Regions from separate parts of the Micromonospora sp. H33 genome, predicted to be linked through region 2. Evidence: riboswitches for the same ligand, from Rfam matches in the RefSeq annotation. Region 2 holds a riboswitch; the other holds the start of a gene.
What was found. Region 2 has a riboswitch for thiamine pyrophosphate ahead of thiE (thiamine phosphate synthase). Riboswitches for the same ligand answer to the same signal wherever they lie in the genome.

Region 1 (8,969 bases), on a different contig from region 2:
TTCCGTCGCCGACGGTGTGTCACCGACCTGGCGCGGGTGGTCGCCGGTGCCGCTCCGGCCGTGCCGTCTGCGCGGATCCGCCCGATCCCGCGGACGCCGGTAATTCGGCTGCGCCCCGCCGGCGGCCCGGGTTAGGCTGCCGTCATGCGCAAGTGACGCCCCTTTCCCGAGCCGGGTCCGCCGCCGTCGCGGCCTGACCCGCGTGCTCCCGGGCGTCCGCGTCTCCCCACCCGCCGTCGGGCCGGTGGTGTCTCCGTGGTCGCTCCCGGGCAGCAGTCAGTCCGCAGCAGCTGGACCGCCGTCGGCGGCGGTCACGAGACGCAGCGGGTCCACCGGCCACGCGCCGGGGAGCCCGCGAAGTGAGGAGGCACGGATGCCCAGCAAGCGCAGCGCCCGGAAGTCCCGCACCACCCGCCCCGCGCCCGAGGTCACGGACCTCACGCCGGTGAACCTCGACCAGGTCGCGGTGGCGCCGGTCCCGGCCCTGCCGGCCACCCGCCCGGTGCCGCCGAAGGCCGGTCCGCCGGTCACCGGCGCGCCCGGCGTCGGGCGCGGCCAGCGGGCGGGCCAGGCCCGCCGATACGCCTTCCGGCGTAGCTGATCCGCTGATCGTGGACGGTCACCTCGAACGGTGACCGTCCACGATCGTCAGTGGTCGGCGCAGCAGGGCGTGGGGTCCGCCACCTCGAACGGCGCAACGCCCCCGGCGTGGTGCGGCATGGTGACCAGCACCAGCTCACCCGCCTGCCACTGCGGCCGGACGAAGTCCCGGGTGTGCACCGGTGTCTCCGGCCCGGCCGACGCGCCGCCGAGCACCACGACCCGCTGGATCGCGCTCGCGGCGAGCAGATCGCCCACGGTGAGGGTGCCGATCATCCGGTCCGCGCCCGGATAGAGCACCGCCCGACCCGCCGTACGGGCGGCGTGCTCGCCCGCCGCCCGCGCCGCCGCCGTCCGCAGTTCGGCGGCAGTGTCGGGTAGCGCGATGAACCGGTCCGTCCCCGTCGGCACGGCCATGCTGAGCGCCACGTGCGGGTACGGCTCGGCGACCAGGTGGGTGCAGGCGACCAGGTCCGGTAGGCCGAGCGGCACGACGTGCTCACCCAGCCAGTGCTCGGCCTCCCGGACGGTCCGGTGCCCGAGGTCGATGCCCAGGATCACAGGGGCAGGACCCAGATCGGGTTCGCGTATAACCACAGGTCCTCCCACGGGTCGGCCGCGCCGACGACGTCCAGAGCCGGGCCGAACGGGTCGACGGCCGCCCCCATCAGGCCGGTCTGGCTGCGCTTGCCGTCCGTGCCCCGGATCCGCAGGTAGAACGGCTCGTCGGCCCCGCCGAAGGAGTGCGTGAAGGAGACCCTGCCGGTGCCCTTGGCGACTTCGAAGGACTTCACGACCCTGGTGGTCGGGGCGGTGAAGGCGTCCTTGTCGGCGACCGGCCCGGTCACCCGGCCGGCGATCACGTCGACCCGGGCGAGCACGGGCACGAACTGCGACCAGTTCGGGGTGTCGGCCAGGTCGATGTCGATCGTCACCTCGACCGTCGTCCCGCGCCTCACCCGCAGCACGCCGCCGAGCGGCGTACCCGAGTTCCGGCGCCGGTCGCCGGCGACCCGGGCCCGGACGTCGAGGCCCTTGATCAGGCCGCCATGGTCCACCCAGACCCGGCCCGCGCGGAGGCCGTCCATCACCGCCCGGTAGCCGAAGGAGGTCGCCCCGACGTGGGTACGGCTGTACTGGCCGGGCCAGTAGTCGCCGGCGTTGGTGATCACCGGGCCGTACACCGGGTCGTTGTACCTGCCGTTGAGGGCGAAGTCGCTGCCCGGCCCCCGCTGGGAGGTGTCCAGGTAGTTGACGTGCGAGTCGGAGTTGGCGCTGATCCACCAGGCCTTGCCCTCGGCGAGCAGGCTGTCCCACAGCCCGCCGACGGTGGAGGTCATCCAGTCGAACCCGCCCCAGGTGCGGTAGCTCTCCAGCGGGTAGCCGGGGAAGGAGTTCGCCGACGGGTTGTTGTCGTAGTAGCCGCGGGCCCGGCCGCCGCCCGGGAGGCCGGCGGCCTGGTGGCCGGGAGCGCCCTCCATCCCGATCGCCACGCTGGGGTCGGCGTCCCGCCAGCCGCGGATCTCGTGCGGGGAGTCGATGCCCCGCCGGGCCGGGTGGTTGGCCAGGAAGAGCGCGCCCTCGACGCGGCGTTGGCGGACCGCCTCGCCGAGGAACTTGATGCCGGCGATGGCGAGCGCCTCGTTGGCCGGGGTGGAGTCGCCGGCGTTCTTGACGCTGCCGTCGAAGGCGTTCTCGAACTCCTTGAGGACGGCGACCTCGTCGCGTCCGGGGTGGACGAAGACGGTCGCGTGCTCGGCGGCCGGGATGTTCCACTCCAGGCCCTGGTAGATGAGCAGGTCCTTGAGCTGGGCCCGCGCGGCGACGATGTCCGGGTTGACCTTCTCCACGCCGATCTTCGCGTGGGTCGCGCTGCCGTGGTCGGTGACCACCATCCAGTCGAGGCCGTACGCGTTGGCGTGCCGGGCCTGGTCGATCACCCGGTACATGGCGTCCGAGCTGTACTGGGTGTGGATGTGGTGGTCACCGGCGAGCCAGCGGAACTCGCCGGTGCGGCCGTGGTCGCCGCCGGGACCGTGGTGGTGGTCCGCCGCGAGGGCGGGCGTGCCGGAGGCCAGCACGGTGGTGGCCGCGCCGGCGCCCAGCAGGCCGGCGCTCCGCAGGAAGCCGCGCCGGCTGACGTCCGCGGGCGGCAGTTCCTGGTCCGGAATGGAGAGGTCGAGCGCCGGGGGTACGTCGGTGCCGGCGACCGGGTCGTGATCGTGGTGGTGCGCGTGGCCGTGGCCCATGTGCTGCTCTCCCGTCCGATCGTTGAGGTCGCGGCCAATCTCGTCCGATCAGGGGAACATCGCGTGTCGCGCACGCTGCACCCATGCGAACATGCGATTCCACTGATCGGTCGGCCGCGACCGTCACCCGATCAGCGGGCGGAACGTGCCGAGGAGGACGCTGGCGGTGAGCGCGGCGCCGGCAAGCGCCGCCGCACCGGCGACCAGGACGGCGTCGGCGGTGCCGAAGTGCTGTCGGCGGGCGACGGTACGCGGGGTGGTGGCGTCGAACCCGCGCGCGTCCATCGCCACGGCCAGCCGGGTGCCCCGGCGGATTGCGCCGACCAGCAGCGTGAACGCGGTCGAGGCGAAGAGGCACATCCTGGCCAGCGGGTTGCGGCCGGCGTCGACCCCCCGGGCCCGCCGCGCCATGCTGATCATCCGCCACTCCTGACCGAGCAGCGGCACCAGCCGGAACGCGGCCAGCGCGCCGTACGCGAACCGGGCCGGCGCCTTCGCGTTCTGCACCAGCGCGTCGGCCAGGTCGGTCGGGTCCGTCGTGGCGACGACGATCACCCCCGGCAGCGCCACCGCGAACATGCGCAGCACCAGGCCGAGGGCGGTGAGCAGCACGCCGGAGGTCACCACCACCGGACCGGCGTCCAGCAGCACGCGGCCGGAGCGCTCGGCGGCGAAGAGCACCAGCGTGACCAGGATGCCGCCCGCGCTGGCCAGCAGCGGCCACGCCCGCCGGGCCAGCACTCGCAGGCGTACGCCGAACAGCGGCAGCACGGCCAGCTCGACCGCGATGGCGATCGCCGGGGCCACCGGGTCCAGGGTCGCGATCAGGACGACCGAGAAGACCAGCGCCGCGGCGAACTTCGCCACCGGGTTGCGCCGCGCCAGCGGCGCGTCCGGCCGGGCGACCGGCTCCAGGCCGATCACGGTGTTCCCCCGGTGGGGTCGTGCGGGGCCGGGCCGACGTGGCGCTCCAGCCGGACGTGGCGGTCGGCGAGGGCGGCGACGAACTCCGCGTCGTGGGTCACCGTCACCAGGCCGTGCCCCGCGTCGCGCAGGCCGGCGAAGAGGTCCACCAGCTCCAGCCATGTCCGCCGGTCCTGGCCGAACGTGGGTTCGTCGCAGATCAGCAGGCGGGGTGCCGTGGCCAGGGCCGTCGCCACGCTCAGCCGCCGCGCCTCGCCACCGGACAGGGTGTACGGGTTCGCGGCCGCGAGCGCCGACAGCCGCAACCGCGACAGCAACTCGTCCACGGTGGAGCGGACCTCGGCCTCGGTGCGGCCGACGCGGCGGGGGCCGAGGGCCAGCTCGTCGAAGACCGTACCCGTGACGAACTGGTGCTCCGGGTCCTGGAAGACCGAGCCGATCCGGCGGGCCAGCGCCGGTGCCCGCCAGCGGTGCGGGGGAGTACGGGCGTCGCCGCCGGCCAGTTCGGCGGTGGCGGTGACCCGGCCCGTGCCGGGCTTGAGCAGCCCGCCCAGCAGGAGGGCGAGGGTGGACTTGCCGGCGCCGTTGGGACCGCGGACGGCGAGCGCCTCGCCGGCGCGTACGGCCAGGTCGACGGCGCCCAGCCGGGGCGGCAGGCCGAGCCGTTCGGCGGCGAGCAGCACGTCGCCGGCCGGCGCGGTGGCGCGGCGGGGCGGTACCGGGCGGCCGGGCACCCACACCCCCTCGGCGGCGAGCGCGTCGCCGTGGGCGGCGAAGACCGCCTCCGGGGTGCCGTCGGCCCGGACGCCGCCGCCCGCTTCGAGCACGACCACCCGGTCGACCAGCGGCAGCGACTCGGCCACCCGGTGCTCGACGAGGATCAGGGTGGTGTCGGCGTCCAGTACCCGGGCGACCGCGTCGCGGACCAGGGCCGCCCCGGTCGGGTCCAGGTTGGCGGTGGGCTCGTCGAGCAGCAGCAGACCCGGGCGCAGGGCGAGTACCCCGGCCAGGGCGAGGCGCTGCTGCTCCCCGCCGGAGAGCGCGGCCGTGGGGCGGTCCCGGTCGTACGGGAAGCCGACCCGGCGCAGCGCCTCGTCCACCCGGGGCCAGATCTCCTCGGCGGGCACCCCGCGGTTCTCCAGCCCGAACGCGACGTCGTCGCCGGAGCGGGCCATCACCAGTTGGCTCTCCGGGTCCTGGAAGACGACGCCCACCCGCTCGCGGGCCTTGGGCGGGTCCAGCCCGTCGATCTCGACGGTGCCCTCCTGCTCGCCGGTGTCCTCGGGCAGCAGCCCGGCCAGCGCGGTGAGCAAGGTGCTCTTCCCCGCCCCGGACGGCCCGAGCAGCAGTACCCGCTCCCCGTGCTCCACCCGCAGGTCCACGCCACGCAGCGCCCACCGCTTCCGCCCGGCGTGCCGCCAGCCGAACCCCCGCAGCGTCACCGCCGCCACGGCGCGCTCCCTCCTCGCCCCACCCCGTCGATCATGAGGTTGACGGCGATGTGGATCTCCGTTGGTGCCGTCAACCTCATGATCGACACTGGGCGCTCAGATGGCGGCGCGTTCGCGGCCGGCCGGGAAGCGGTCCAGGGCACCCGTACCGGCCAGGGCGCGGGTCAGGTACCAGGCCCCGGCGCCCGCGATCAGCGTCGCGCTGACGATCGTGAGCAGCGCGTACGGGATCCGGTAGCTGCCCAGCGCGTAGTCGACGTTCCAGACGAAGAAGTCGAACAGCGCGGCGCCGAGACCGGTCAACGCACCGGCGAGGAGCGCGGTCGGCAGCCGGAACGAGCGGTAGCGGAACGCCGCGAACGCCAGTTCGGCCCCGAGCCCCTGGATCAGGCCCTGGACGATCGTGATGCCGCCCCACTCCGAGCCGAGCAGCGCGGAGACGGTCGCGGCGACCGCCTCGCAGAACAGCGCCGCACCGGGCTTGCGGATCACCAGGCCACCGAGGACGGCGGGCACCAGCCAGACGCCGTACATGATCGCCTGGGCCGCCGGGAAGAAGGCGAAGGCCGGGTCGACACCCCGCCAGAGCAGGCCCCAGGCCCAGAAGATGACGCCGAAGGCCACCGCGATGACGGCTGCGACGATCACGTCGACGGTGCGCCACCGGGTGGTGGTGGGTTGAGTCATGAGTGCTCCCAGTTCTTGATGCGAACCAGGAGAAGACGCACGCCGCGCCCGGTGTAACCGGACGGCGGCGCGGCTGGAGGTCGACCGAACTCCCTGCGCTGGCATTACCCAGATCAGGTTCGAGGGTCTGCGGGCTCCGCCCGCACTCTCAGCGCTGTGCGCTCCCCTGTCGGATGTGAAGTTGTCCCACCGACGCTAACACCCCTGAAGATCACCCGGCAAAGTGATCTACGCGCAGTTCAGGGCGGGAATGGTGGGTCTTCTCGCGGAGTCCATCGACCGGGCCCGCTCCGGCCGGTAATCTCAGGCCGCCGGTCCGCCACCCGGCAGAGGGAAGAGCACGTGACACCGGAAACGCCCGCCGCCGGCATACCCGACGGCACCACCACGACCGCCCCGGTCGGCCTGGCCACGCCGAACGTACCCCTGAAGGAGCCGCCGCCGGCCGGCGGTGACGAGCCCCGGCGGTGGCTGGGGGACCGGATCGGGTCGGTCGAGGTCCTCGCCGCGCTGCTGGTGCTGTTGATCATCTTCCGGGAGCCGCTCGCCGGCGCGCTCTCGACGCCCCGGCTCCAGACCTGGACGACGGTGTTCGTCTCGGTGATGGTGCAGGCGGTGCCCTTCCTGGTGTTCGGCGTGCTCCTCTCCGCGGTGATCGCGGTCTTCGTGCCCCGGTCGTTCTGGGCGCGGGCCTTGCCGAAGCACCCGGCCGCCGCGGTGCCGGTGGCCAGCGCGGCCGGCGTGGTGCTGCCCGGCTGCGAGTGCGGGTCGGTGCCGATCGCCGGGTCGCTGATCCGGCGGGGCGTCACCCCGGCCGCCGCGCTGGCGTTCCTGCTCGCCGCACCGGCCATCAACCCGATCGTGCTCACCGCCACCGCGGTCGCCTTCCCGAACAACCCGGAGATGGTCCTCGCCCGGGGGCTGGCCAGCCTGGTCGTGGCGATGGTGATGGGCTGGCTGTGGCTGCGCCTCGGCCGGGCCGACTGGATCCGGCTTCCCCGCCGGCCGGAACTGGACGACGCCTCCCGCGGCCGGGCGTTCTGGGCGGCGGTCCGGCACGACGTCACGCACGCCGGCGGCTTCCTCGTCCTCGGGGCGATGGCCGCCGCCAGCATCAACGTGCTGGTGCCCGAGCGGTGGTTGCAGACCCTCGCCGACAACGCGGTGCTGTCGGTGCTGGCGCTGGCGGTGCTCGCCGTCCTCCTCTCCATCTGCTCGGAGGCGGACGCCTTCGTCGCGGCCTCGCTGTCACAGTTCTCGCTCACGTCCCGGCTGGTGTTCCTGGTGGTGGGTCCGATGGTGGATCTCAAGCTCATCTCGATGCAGGCCGGGGTCTTCGGCCGGCGGTTCGCGCTGCGGTTCGCGCCGGCCACCTTCGCGGTGGCGGTGGCGGTCGCCGTCGGCACCGGGGCGGTGCTGCTGTGAACCGCCAGGCGCAGGCGGTGGTCCTGCTGCTGCTCGGCGGCGCGGTGATCCGGGCCTGCTTCACCGACCTCTACCTCAACTACGTCAAGGAGGGGCTGCGTCCCTTCCTGATCGCCGCCGGGGTGCTGCTGGTCGCCGCCGCCGTCATGACCCTCTGGTACGAGCTGCGCCCGGCCCCCCGCGTCGCGGCCACCGGGGACGGACCCGACGACGACCACCACGACCACGGCCACGCCCACCACGAGCCGCGGGTCGGCTGGCTGCTCATCCTGCCGGTGCTCGGCCTGCTGCTCGTCGCACCGCCGGCCCTGGGCTCGTACGCGGCCGGCCAGGCCGGCACCGCCCTCTCCAGCCAGCAGCAGCCGTCGGACTACCCGCCGCTGCCCGAGGGCGACCCGGCCCCGGTGAGCGTGCTCGACTACGCCTCGCGGGCGCTGTTCGACAAGGGCGCGTCCATCGGGGACCGGCGGGTCCAGCTCACCGGCTTCATCACCGCCGGCCCCGACGGGCAGCCGATCCTCGCGCGGATGGTCCTCTCCTGCTGCGCCGCCGACGGCCGCCCGGTCAAGCTGGGCATGACCGGCAACGCGCCCACCGGCCTCGCCGACGACACCTGGGTGGAGGTGACCGGCCGCTACAGCGACCGGATCGTGCTTGACCCGGTGAACGACGCCGAGATCCCCTACCTCGACGTGGAGTCGTGGCGGCAGGTGCCCGCCCCCAAGCGGCAGTACGAGTGACCCCGGTGCGTGGGTAGGCTGCCGATCATGCGGATCGACGCCCGGGGGTTGACCTTCGACGTACGCGCCGGTGGCCCGGAGGACGGTCCGGCCGTCCTCCTGCTGCACGGTTTCCCGCAGCACGGCGGGGAGTGGGACGACGTGGTGCCGGCCCTGCACGCCGCCGGGCTGCGCACGTACGCGCTCGACCAGCGCGGATACTCGCCCGGCGCCCGGCCGGAGGCCGTCGAGGCGTACCGGCTGGCGGAACTGGTCGCCGATCCCGCGGCCGTGCTGGACGCGCTCGGCGTCGACGCGGCGCACGTCGTCGGGCACGACTGGGGAGCCGTCGTCGGTTGGGGCCTGGCCGCCCGCCACCCCGACCGGGTCCGGACGTTGACCGCGGTCTCCGTGCCGCACCCCGCGGCGATGGCGCACGCGCTCACGACCGACCCGCAGCAGAAGGCCCGCTCGGCGTACATGCTGCTGTTCCGGCAGGCCGGCAAGGCGGAGAAGGCGCTGCTGGCGTTGAACGCGACCGGGCTGCGCCGGATGCTGTCCGGCGTCGGCGGCGCCGACCGGGTGGCCGCGTACGCCGAGCCGATGCGCGCCCCCGGCGCGCTCACCGCCGCGCTGAACTGGTACCGGGCGATGTCCCGGAACGACCTGGCAGCCGTCGGCCCGGTGCCGGTGCCGACCACGTACGTCTGGAGCGACCGCGACGTCGCGATCGGCCGGACGGCCGCCGAGGCCTGCGCGGCGCACGTGACCGGCGACTACCGGTTCGTGGATCTGACCGGGGTGAGCCACTGGATCCCCGACGAGGCGCCCGCGCCGCTGGCCGAGGCCATCCTGGCCCGGATCCGCGGCTGAGTAAGGGAGACCGAATTGGACGCAGGGGATGTGGCGCCGAC
Region 2 (8,969 bases):
TGCGGGCCACCCCGCTGCCGCCGTCCTCGTCGACGGCGGTCAGCGCGACCGTGACCGGCCCGGTGTGCCACCCCTCGACCGGTGCGCCGGACACGGTGGCGGTGGTCACCGGCGCGGTGTCGTCGACCGGCCCGGTGGTGAGCCGGAAGTAGTCGAACGACGCCGTCTTCGAGGCGGTCTGGTTGGCGCCGAGGGTGAACAGACCCACCTTCGGGGTCGCCCCGACCGCCGCGTTGGTCAGCTCCGTCAGGGTGGTCCAGGTGGTCCCGTCCGCCGAGTACGAGGCGGTGAACGTGTTGCCGCTGCGGGCCAGCCGCAGGTGCCACACCGAGCCCGTCAGGTTCTCCGCCTGGGGTTGCGGGTTCTGCACCGCCCCGCCGATCTCACTGCGGAACTCGATCCGCCGCGCCACCGGTTGGCCCGGCTGGTTGTCCACGATGTAGTCGAACTTCAGGTAGTTGTCGTCGTCGGCGTGCACGATCAGGCCGGCCTGCTGGTACTGCTCGTTCAGCAGGCTGCCGTCGACCTTCGTCTCCAGGGTCCAGTCGCCGGCCGGCGCGGTCTGGAGGATGAAGTTCGCCGGCCCGGAGTTGCCGGAGCCGTAGATGTCGCCGTTCGGCACGTCGATCCGCAGCGCGCCGCCGGTGACCCGGTAGCCGTTCGGGTTCTCCCGGAGGATCGCGTTCCACCGGCACTTGTCCAGCCCGTCACCGGTGAACCCGTCCGACGGGTCGACCGGCCCGGCCGGTACGTCCGGCGTGACCTGGAACCAGTCGAACGCCGCCTCCACCACCGGCGCGTCCGTGCCGCCGTTGAGGGCGAAGAGCCCGATCCGCGGGTTGGTGATCCCGGCGAGCGCGGCCGGCCGACCGACCGGGGTGAAGGCCTGGCCGTCGGCCGAGACGGCCGCGGTCAGGTTCGTCCCGTCACTGGTGAGGCGCAGGTGCAGGGTGTCGCCGGCCGGCGCGGCGATGCTGTCGGCGGCCTCGTTGCGTGGCGCGCCGGCGGTCTCCCGGATGAACTCCACCCGCCGACTGCCGCCGTACAGCAGGTCCAGCTTGGCGTAGTTCTCGTCGTCGCCGTACACCAGTAGGCCGGCCTGCTGGTAGTTGGCCGTCACCGGCAGGGTGACCCGGGTGGTCACCTGCCAGGCGCCGGCCGGCGCCGGCTGGAGCACCAGGTTGGTCGCGTCGTTGCGACCGCCGTACAGGTCGCCGACCGCGGTGGGCAGGCGCAGCGCCCCGTCGGAGACCGACAGGAGCTGGTTCTCCCGCACCACACTGCTCCACCGCTCCCGGTTGAGGGCGCTGCCGGTGAAGTCGTCCGAGCGCGCCCCGAAGCAGGACGTGTTCGGCGCGTCGACCCGTACCGGCACGGTGGTGTACGCCCGAGCGCCCCGGCTGTCGGTCACCGTCAGCGTGGCGGTGAAGGTGCCGGGCGCGGTGTAGGTGTGGGTCGCGTCGAGCGTCGTCGCCGTACCACCGTCACCGAAGTCCCACGCGTACGTCAGCGGGGTGTCCCCCTCGGCGTCGGTGGCCGTGCCGTCGAAGGCGACGGTGACCGGCACGGTGCCGGTGGCCGGGGTGGCGGTGGCGGTCACGGCCGGGGGCCCGTTCTCGGTGACGCCCCGGCCGAGGAAGTCCGCCCAGTTGACGTTGAACAGCGACCCCGCGCCGGCGGCCGGGTCCTGGGCCACGAAGTACAGGGTGCCGCTCGCCGGGCCGGTCACCGGCGCCGTCACGTCGGTGTACGTCTGCCAGGCGCCGGTACCCGGCACGGTGGCCTGGGCGACCACCGGTCCGTCGACCGCGCCGGCCCGGACCTCGATCACGCCGCCGCTGGTCGCCGAGGCGACCCGGAACCGGATCGAGGTGATGTTGGTCAGGTCGGCCGGCACGAGCGACCACCAGTCACCGTCCTCGATGAAGCCGATGTTCTGGCCGCCGCCGGCGGTGTCGCCGGTGGTCTCCTTCTGCACGCCCGGGTCGCCGCCGCCGGTGCTCCCCGGTGCCCGGCCGGTCGCGGTGTAGAACTCGGCCTGCTTGCGCTTGGGCTGGAGCTGCTCGATGTCCCGGCCGGTCAGCGGGGCGGCCCCGCCGGCCCCGCCGTCGTCGGTGTAGGTGGCCTCGAAGACGGTGAACACGTCGGCCTCGGCGCCGTGCCCGGAGGCGAGCGACGTCTGGACCGTGCCGGTGCAGCCGGTGTGCTGCTCCAGCGGGTGGGCGTGCTCGTCGTGGCCGAGCAGGACCTGGAGTCGCACCCGGTCGCAGTCGATCGTGCCGTCCTCCGGGTCGGTCACCGTGATCGTGTAGCGGACCTGGTCGCCCCAGTCGAAGAATCCGCCGTCCGGCGGGAACTCGAGCTGCACGGTCGGCGCGGTGTTGCCCACCGTGACCGGCACGTTCGCCACCGCCGTACGGCCCTTCGGATTGGTGACGGTGAGCTGGGCGGTGTAGTTGCCGGGCGACGCGTACGTGTGGGTGGGGTTGGCCGCCGTCGAGGTCTGCCCGTCGCCGAAGGCCCACGCGTACGTCAGCGCGCCGCCGTCCGGGTCGCGTGACCCGGCGCTGGAGAACGCCACGGTCAGTGGCGCCGGCCCGGAGGTCGGCTCGGCGTCGGCCACCGCGATCGGGGCGCGATCGGCGGCGATGTAGTCGATCCGGTAGACGCCGGAGTTGTCGTTGTTGCCGCCGAAGCCGCTGCCCCACTCGATCAGGTAGAGCGCGCCGTCCGGGCCGAACTCGAAGTCCATCGGCCGGAGGAAGCTCATCCCGGCGAGCAGCTGGTTGATGTCGACCAGCGACTTCCCGTCGGCGGTGACCTGCATCGTGTACATCTTCGACTGGTTCCACTCGCCGAACATCGCCTTGCCGTCGTAGTACGCCGGCCACTTGCGGTCCGAGTCGAGGTCGGCGTCGTATCGGTAGACCGGGCCACCCATCGGGGCGCCGCCGCCACCGATCTCCGGGAAGCGCGGGTTGCCGCCGTAGTCGTAGTCCACGGTCGCCGGAACGGCCGGCGGGAGGTCGGTCAGGCCGGTGTTGTTCGGCGAGTCGTTCACCGGTGCGGCGCAGTCGAACTTCGCGTCGCTCGGGCCGGACGGGAACTGGTAGTCGTTGTAGGCGTAGTTCGCGCCGGTGCAGTACGGCCAGCCGTAGTTGCCGGGGGTGGCGACGATGTTCCACTCCACCGTCCCCTCCGGTCCCCGGTTGGGGTTGGCCGAGGCGGCGTCCGGCCCGTAGTCGGCGACGTAGAGCGTGTCGGTGCCCGGGTCAACGCCGATCCGGAACGGGTTACGGAAGCCCATGGCGTAGATCTCCGGCCGGGTCTTCGCGGTGCCCGGCGGGAAGAGGTTCCCCGCCGGCACGGTGTACGTCCCGTCGTCCTCGGGGTGGATCCGGATGACCTTGCCGCGCAGGTCGTTGGTGTTGCCGGAGGTGCGCTGCGCGTCGTAGTCGGCCCGCCCCGGACGCTCGTCGATCGGGGTGTACGCGTCGGACTGGAACGGGTTGGTGTTGTCGCCGGTGGCCAGGTAGAGATTGCCGGCCCGGTCGAAGGCCATGCTGCCGCCGGCGTGACAGCAGGTGTTGCGCTGGGTGTCGACGCGGAGGACCTGCTTCTCGCTGGCCGGGTCGATCGTGTCCCCGGTCACCGTGAACCGGGACAGCAGGTTGCGCGCCACCCCGTCGTTCGGGGCGTAGTACAGGTACACCCACCGGTTGGTGGCGAAGTCCGGGTCGAGCCGGATGCCGATCAGGCCGTCCTCGTTGCCGGTGAACACGTCGAGGTCGAGGGCGGTGACCGTGCTGCCGGTGTCCGGCTTGACGATCTGCACCCGGCCGTCACGCTCGATGTAGAAGACCCGGCCGTCGGGGGCGACGTCCAGCTCCATCGGGTTGCTGGTGTTGCTGTCCAGCGTCACCTTCTCGAAGCTCTCGGTCAGCGACGCGCCGCAGTCGGCGTCCTGCACCCCGGCGGCGGTGCGGATGCCGCCGAGCAGGTGCGCGAGGAACTCCGGCTCGGCGTACGACTCGCGGGTGTGCCCGCCGCCGGTGTACCAGGCCCGCCCGCCGTCGAAGTCCTGGCACCAGGCGATCGGGTGGTCGTGACCCATCGCACCCGCACCCGGGGAGTAGCTGGTCTCGTCGAGGGTCGCCAGCACGTGCACGTCGCCGCGCGGGTTGGACTGGTAGTTGTACCACTCGTCGAACCGGGACCAGCGCTCCGGCAGGTGGGCGGTGGACTCGTGCGCGTGGTCCTCCACCTTGACCGTGGCCTGCTGGTTGGCCGGGTGGCTGGCGAAGTAGGCGCCCACCAGCTCCCCGTACCAGGACCAGCTGTACTCGGTGTCGGAGGCGGCGTGGATGCCGGCGTACCCGCCGCCGGCGCGGACGTAGCGCTCGAACGCCGCCTGCTGGTCGGGGTCGAGCACGTCACCGGTGGTGGAGAGCCAGACGACCGCCCGGTACCGGGCGAGGTTCTCGTCGGTGAACGCGGCGCCGTCCTCGGTGGTGTCGACGGTGAAGCCGTGCTCCGCGCCGAGCTGCTGGATCGCGGCGATACCGGTGGGGATGGAGTCGTGCCGGAAGCCGGCGGTCTTGGAGAACACCAGGACCGAGAAAGGGTCGTCGGCGGCGGCGTTCGGGGCGGGAGCCGCGACCGGCGCGACCGGCGCGGTGGGGGCGGCCTGGGCAACAGGGGCGGCCTGGGCAACAGGGGCGGCCTGCGCGGTGGGCGCGGCGACGAGCATGGTCGCGGCGAGCCCGAGGGTGAGCAAGGTGGCGGTGACGGGTACGCGGGCACGGCGTGGTCGGGACACTCCGGTCTCCTTTGTCCTGACTGGACAGGGGTCGCGGGGGCCGGCTCGCCGAAGACCGTCCCGGATGGAGCCGGTCGGGACGCCGTGCCAGGGCGCCGTTCCGGCATTATGTCGACTCGCTGAACAAACTAGTTCGGTTGGCTCAGTTCTTAGCAAGGCTTCGATGGATAACGTTTCGGCAACGGCGGACGTCAATCCAGCCAGGACAGTGCAAACCGACCGTCGGGGCGGGCGGAACCGGCTCCGGTTAGCACATCCACCGGCGGCACTCCGCCGAAACCGCGCCTTGGCAGCCCGGCACATCTGCCGTACGGTGACAGGCAAGTGACCCACGGGAGCCCGGTGGACCGGGCTGAGAGGGGGGCTGTGAGCCCCCGACCGTCGAACCTGATCCGGGTAATGCCGGCGCAGGGAGGAGTGTTGCCGTGCCGTCCCTCGGGCGACTGCATCTCATCACCGACACCCGTCCCGGGCGGAACCCGCTCGCGGTGCTCCGGGCCGCCCTGCCGGTGGCCCGTGCCGAGCTGGTCGTCCAGGTCCGGGTGACCGACGACGCGACCGACCGGGAGGCGTACGACCTGGCCCGCCGGGCCGTCGTCCTGTGCGCGCGGTACGGGTCGACCTGCCTGGTGAACGACCGGCTCCACGTGGCGCTGGCGGTCGGTGCCGACGGTGGGCACGTGGGCGCCGACGACCTGCCGGTCGGTGCGGCCCGTGCGGTGCTGGGATCGGCGGCCGTCCTCGGCGCCACGGCACGTGACCCGGGCACCGCCGCCGAGGCGGTCGCCGCCGGGGCCAGCTACCTGGGGGTCGGGCCGTACCGGCCCACCTCGACGAAGGACGGGCTCCCGACGGCGATCGGCGTGGCCGGTGTCCGGGCGGTCGCCGCGGCGGTCAGCGTGCCGGTGATCGCCATCGGGGGAGTGACGGCGGAGGACGTGCCCGCCCTGCGGGGGGCCGGCGCGTACGGGGTGGCGGTGATCGGCGCGCTCTCCGGGGCGGCCGACCCCGCCCGCGCCACCACCGAGCTGCTCAAGGCGCTGACGTGTTAGGAAGGGACCCTTTTACTACCGCAGGCGTTAAGAAGGGGCCCTTCCTTCCCGACGTGGCGGTGGTGGGGGCCGGGCCGGTCGGGCTGGCGATCGCCTGGCGGTGCGCCGCGCGCGGCCTGCGGGTCGTCGTGCACGACCCGGCGCCCGGGTCGGGTGCCGCGCACGTCGCCGCCGGGATGCTCGCACCGGTCGCCGAGGCGTACTTCGGCGAGCACGAGCTGACCGGCCTGCTCACCGCCTCGGCCGCCCGCTGGCCGGCGTTCGCCGCCGAGCTGGCCGACGCCTCCGGCGCCGACCTCGGCTACCGCGCCGACGGCACGCTCATGGTCGGGCTCACCGCCGACGACCTGGCCGAGGCACGACGGTTGTGGGCGTACCAGCAGGGGCTCGGCCTGCCGGTGACCGTGCTGCGCCCCTCTGAGCTGCGGGACCGCGAGCCCGCGCTCGCGCCCCGCGTGCGCGGCGGCGCCCTCGCCGCCACCGACCACCAGGTGGACCCCCGGCGCCTGGTGCCGGCGCTGCGGACCGCCGCCGAGCGGGCCGGCGCGACGCTGGTGGCCAGCCCGGTCCGCCGGCTGTCCGACGTGGCCGCCGGCGTCACGGTGGTCGCGGCCGGTTGCGGCGCCGCCGCGCTGACCGGGCTGCCGGTCCGCCCGGTGAAGGGCCAGGTGCTCCGGCTCCGCGCGCCCGGCGGCGTCGCGCCGGGCTTCCGGCACGTGATCCGGGGGTACGCGGACGGCGAGCACGTCTACCTCGTCCCCCGGGGCGGCGGGGAGGTGGTGGTCGGGGCGACCGTCGAGGAGCGCACCGACACGACGGTGTCCGCCGGAGCGGTGCTGCGCCTGCTCCGCGCGGCCGTCGACCTGGTGCCGGAGCTGGGCGAGTACGACCTGGTCGAGACCCTCGCCGGCCTCCGCCCCGGCACGCCGGACAACGCGCCGATCCTCGGCCCGCTGCCGGGCCGGCCGGACGTGCTCGCCGCCACCGGGCACCACCGTCACGGGATCGTGCTCACCCCGGTCACGGCCGACCTGATCACCGACCTGATCGTCACCGGCGAGCCGGATCCGCTGCTCGCCCCCTTCGCCCCGGACCGCTTCGCCCCGACAGGCTCTGAGGAGGGACACCCGTGGAACTGACCGTGAACGGGGCCGGGCGTACCCTGCCCGGCGGCTCGACCGTCGCCGACCTCGTCCGCGACGTCACCGACCAGGAGCGCGGCCTCGCCGTCGCCGTCAACGGCGAGGTGGTGCCGCGTGGCGGCTGGTCGGCGACCCTGCTTGGTGACGGCGACCGGGTCGAGGTGCTCAGCGCCGCGCAGGGCGGGTGAGCGCCGTGGGCTTCGAGCTGGGCGGCGTCACGTTCACGTCGCGGCTGGTCCTCGGCACCGGCGGGGCGGCCAACCTGCACGTGCTGGAGCAGGCGATCCGGGCGTCCGGCACCGAGCTGGTCACCCTCGCCCTGCGCCGGGTCGACACCTCCGGCGGCTCGGGTGGCCTGCTGGACCTTCTCGACCGCTGCGGGGTGCGGCTGCTGCCCAACACGGCCGGCTGCTACACGGCCGGCGAGGCGGTGAAGGTGGCCCACCTGGCGCGGGAGGCGTTCGACACCGACTGGGTCAAGCTTGAGGTGATCGGCGACGAGCGCACGCTGCTGCCCGACGGGGTGGAGTTGCTGCGCGCCGCCGAGGAACTGGTCGGCGACGGGTTCACCGTGCTGCCGTACACCTCGGACGACCCGATCCTGGCCCGCCGCCTCGCCGACGTGGGCTGCGCGGCCGTGATGCCGGCGGGGTCGCCGATCGGGTCCGGGCTGGGGGTGTCCAACCCGCACCACATCCGGCTCATCCGGCAGAGCGTGGACGTGCCGGTGATCCTGGACGCCGGCATCGGCACCGCGTCCGACGCGGCCCTCGCCATGGAGCTGGGCTGCGACGCGGTGCTGCTGGCCAGCGCGGTGACGCGCGCCGCCGACCCGGTGGCGATGGCGACGGCGATGCGGTACGCGGTCGAGGCGGGCCGCCTGGCATACGGGGCCGGCCGGATCCCCCGTCGCTTCCACGCCCTCGCCTCCACGCCGGACGAGGGCAGGCCGGACCTGTGACCGCGTCGCCGGGCCTGGGCACCCGAGATCTTGGCGGATTCCGGCCCCTCCAAGGGCCGTTTCCTTCCAAGATCTCGTCGGCTGCCGGCGCGACGCCGACGGGCGTCGTGCTGCTCACCGACCGCCGCGTGGCGCGATCGCCGCTCGTCGACGTGGTCGCGGGCGCGGTGGCCGGGGGAGTGCGGTGGGTGGTGCTGCGGGAGAAGGACCTGCCCCGCCCCGAACGGGCCGCTCTCGCCGCCGACCTGCGCGCGATCCTCGCCGACGTCGGCGGCACCCTGATCGTCGCCGGCCCGGATCCGCTCGACGGGGACGGCGTCCACCTGCCCGCCGCCGGCCCGTACCCGCCGCCGCCCCTCGGCCTGGTCGGCCGGTCCTGCCACGACGAGGCGGAGCTCACCCGACTCACCACCGAGGACTACGCCACCCTCTCACCCGTCTACCCCACGCGGACCAAACCCGGCTACGGCCCACCCCTGCGCCCGGACGGGCTGCGCAGGCTGATCGAGGTCAGTCCGGCGCCGGTCCTCGCACTGGGTGGTGTGGAGACCCCGCAGCAGGTGCACGACTGTGTCGAGGCGGGAGCGGCAGGGGTCGCGGTGCTGGGTGCGGTCATGCGAGCCGACGACGCCGCCGAGGCGGCCGCCACGCTCACTCGCGCCTTCGCCCGGGCCCATGGTCGGCCGCGGCCCTCAAACGCAACCACGGAGAGAGCACAGTGACCCCGTACACCATCCTCACGATTGCCGGCTCCGACTCGGGCGGCGGCGCCGGCATCCAGGCCGACCTGAAGGTCTTCGCGGCGCTCGGGGCGTACGGCACCAGCGTCCTCACGGCTGTCACCGCCCAGAACACCCGCGGTGTCGACGCCGTCCTGCCGCTGCCGCCGCGCACGGTCACCGACCAGTTGGACAGCGTGCTCGCCGACTTCGCCGTCCGGGCGGTCAAGACCGGCATGCTGGGCACCCCGGCGATCGCCGACGTCGTCGCCGACG

Region 1: linked by a shared signal. The riboswitch ahead of ACTMS0_RS05970 (ECF transporter S component) and the one ahead of thiE (thiamine phosphate synthase) in region 2 are both predicted to bind thiamine pyrophosphate.

What each region holds. Positions count from the first base shown of each region.
Region 1 covers NZ_JBQHDE010000002.1:78,579-87,547, forward strand. Annotated here, with positions in the region: gene ACTMS0_RS05945 (hypothetical protein) at 374-601, shown strand; gene ACTMS0_RS05950 (hypothetical protein) at 649-1,161, opposite strand; gene ACTMS0_RS05955 (PHP domain-containing protein) at 1,158-2,849, opposite strand; gene ACTMS0_RS05960 (energy-coupling factor transporter transmembrane component T family protein) at 2,973-3,773, opposite strand; gene ACTMS0_RS05965 (ABC transporter ATP-binding protein) at 3,770-5,224, opposite strand; gene ACTMS0_RS05970 (ECF transporter S component) at 5,321-5,911, opposite strand; TPP riboswitch at 5,984-6,089, opposite strand; gene ACTMS0_RS05975 (permease) at 6,338-7,336, shown strand; gene ACTMS0_RS05980 (TIGR03943 family putative permease subunit) at 7,333-8,076, shown strand; gene ACTMS0_RS05985 (alpha/beta fold hydrolase) at 8,104-8,928, shown strand.
Region 2 covers NZ_JBQHDE010000003.1:361,024-369,992, forward strand. Annotated here, with positions in the region: gene ACTMS0_RS10940 (ThuA domain-containing protein) at 1-4,819, opposite strand, end outside; TPP riboswitch at 5,142-5,250, shown strand; gene thiE (thiamine phosphate synthase) at 5,245-5,871, shown strand; gene thiO (glycine oxidase ThiO) at 5,865-7,010, shown strand; gene thiS (sulfur carrier protein ThiS) at 7,001-7,201, shown strand; gene ACTMS0_RS10960 (thiazole synthase) at 7,198-7,974, shown strand; gene ACTMS0_RS10965 (thiamine phosphate synthase) at 8,046-8,696, shown strand; gene thiD (bifunctional hydroxymethylpyrimidine kinase/phosphomethylpyrimidine kinase) at 8,693-8,969, shown strand, end outside.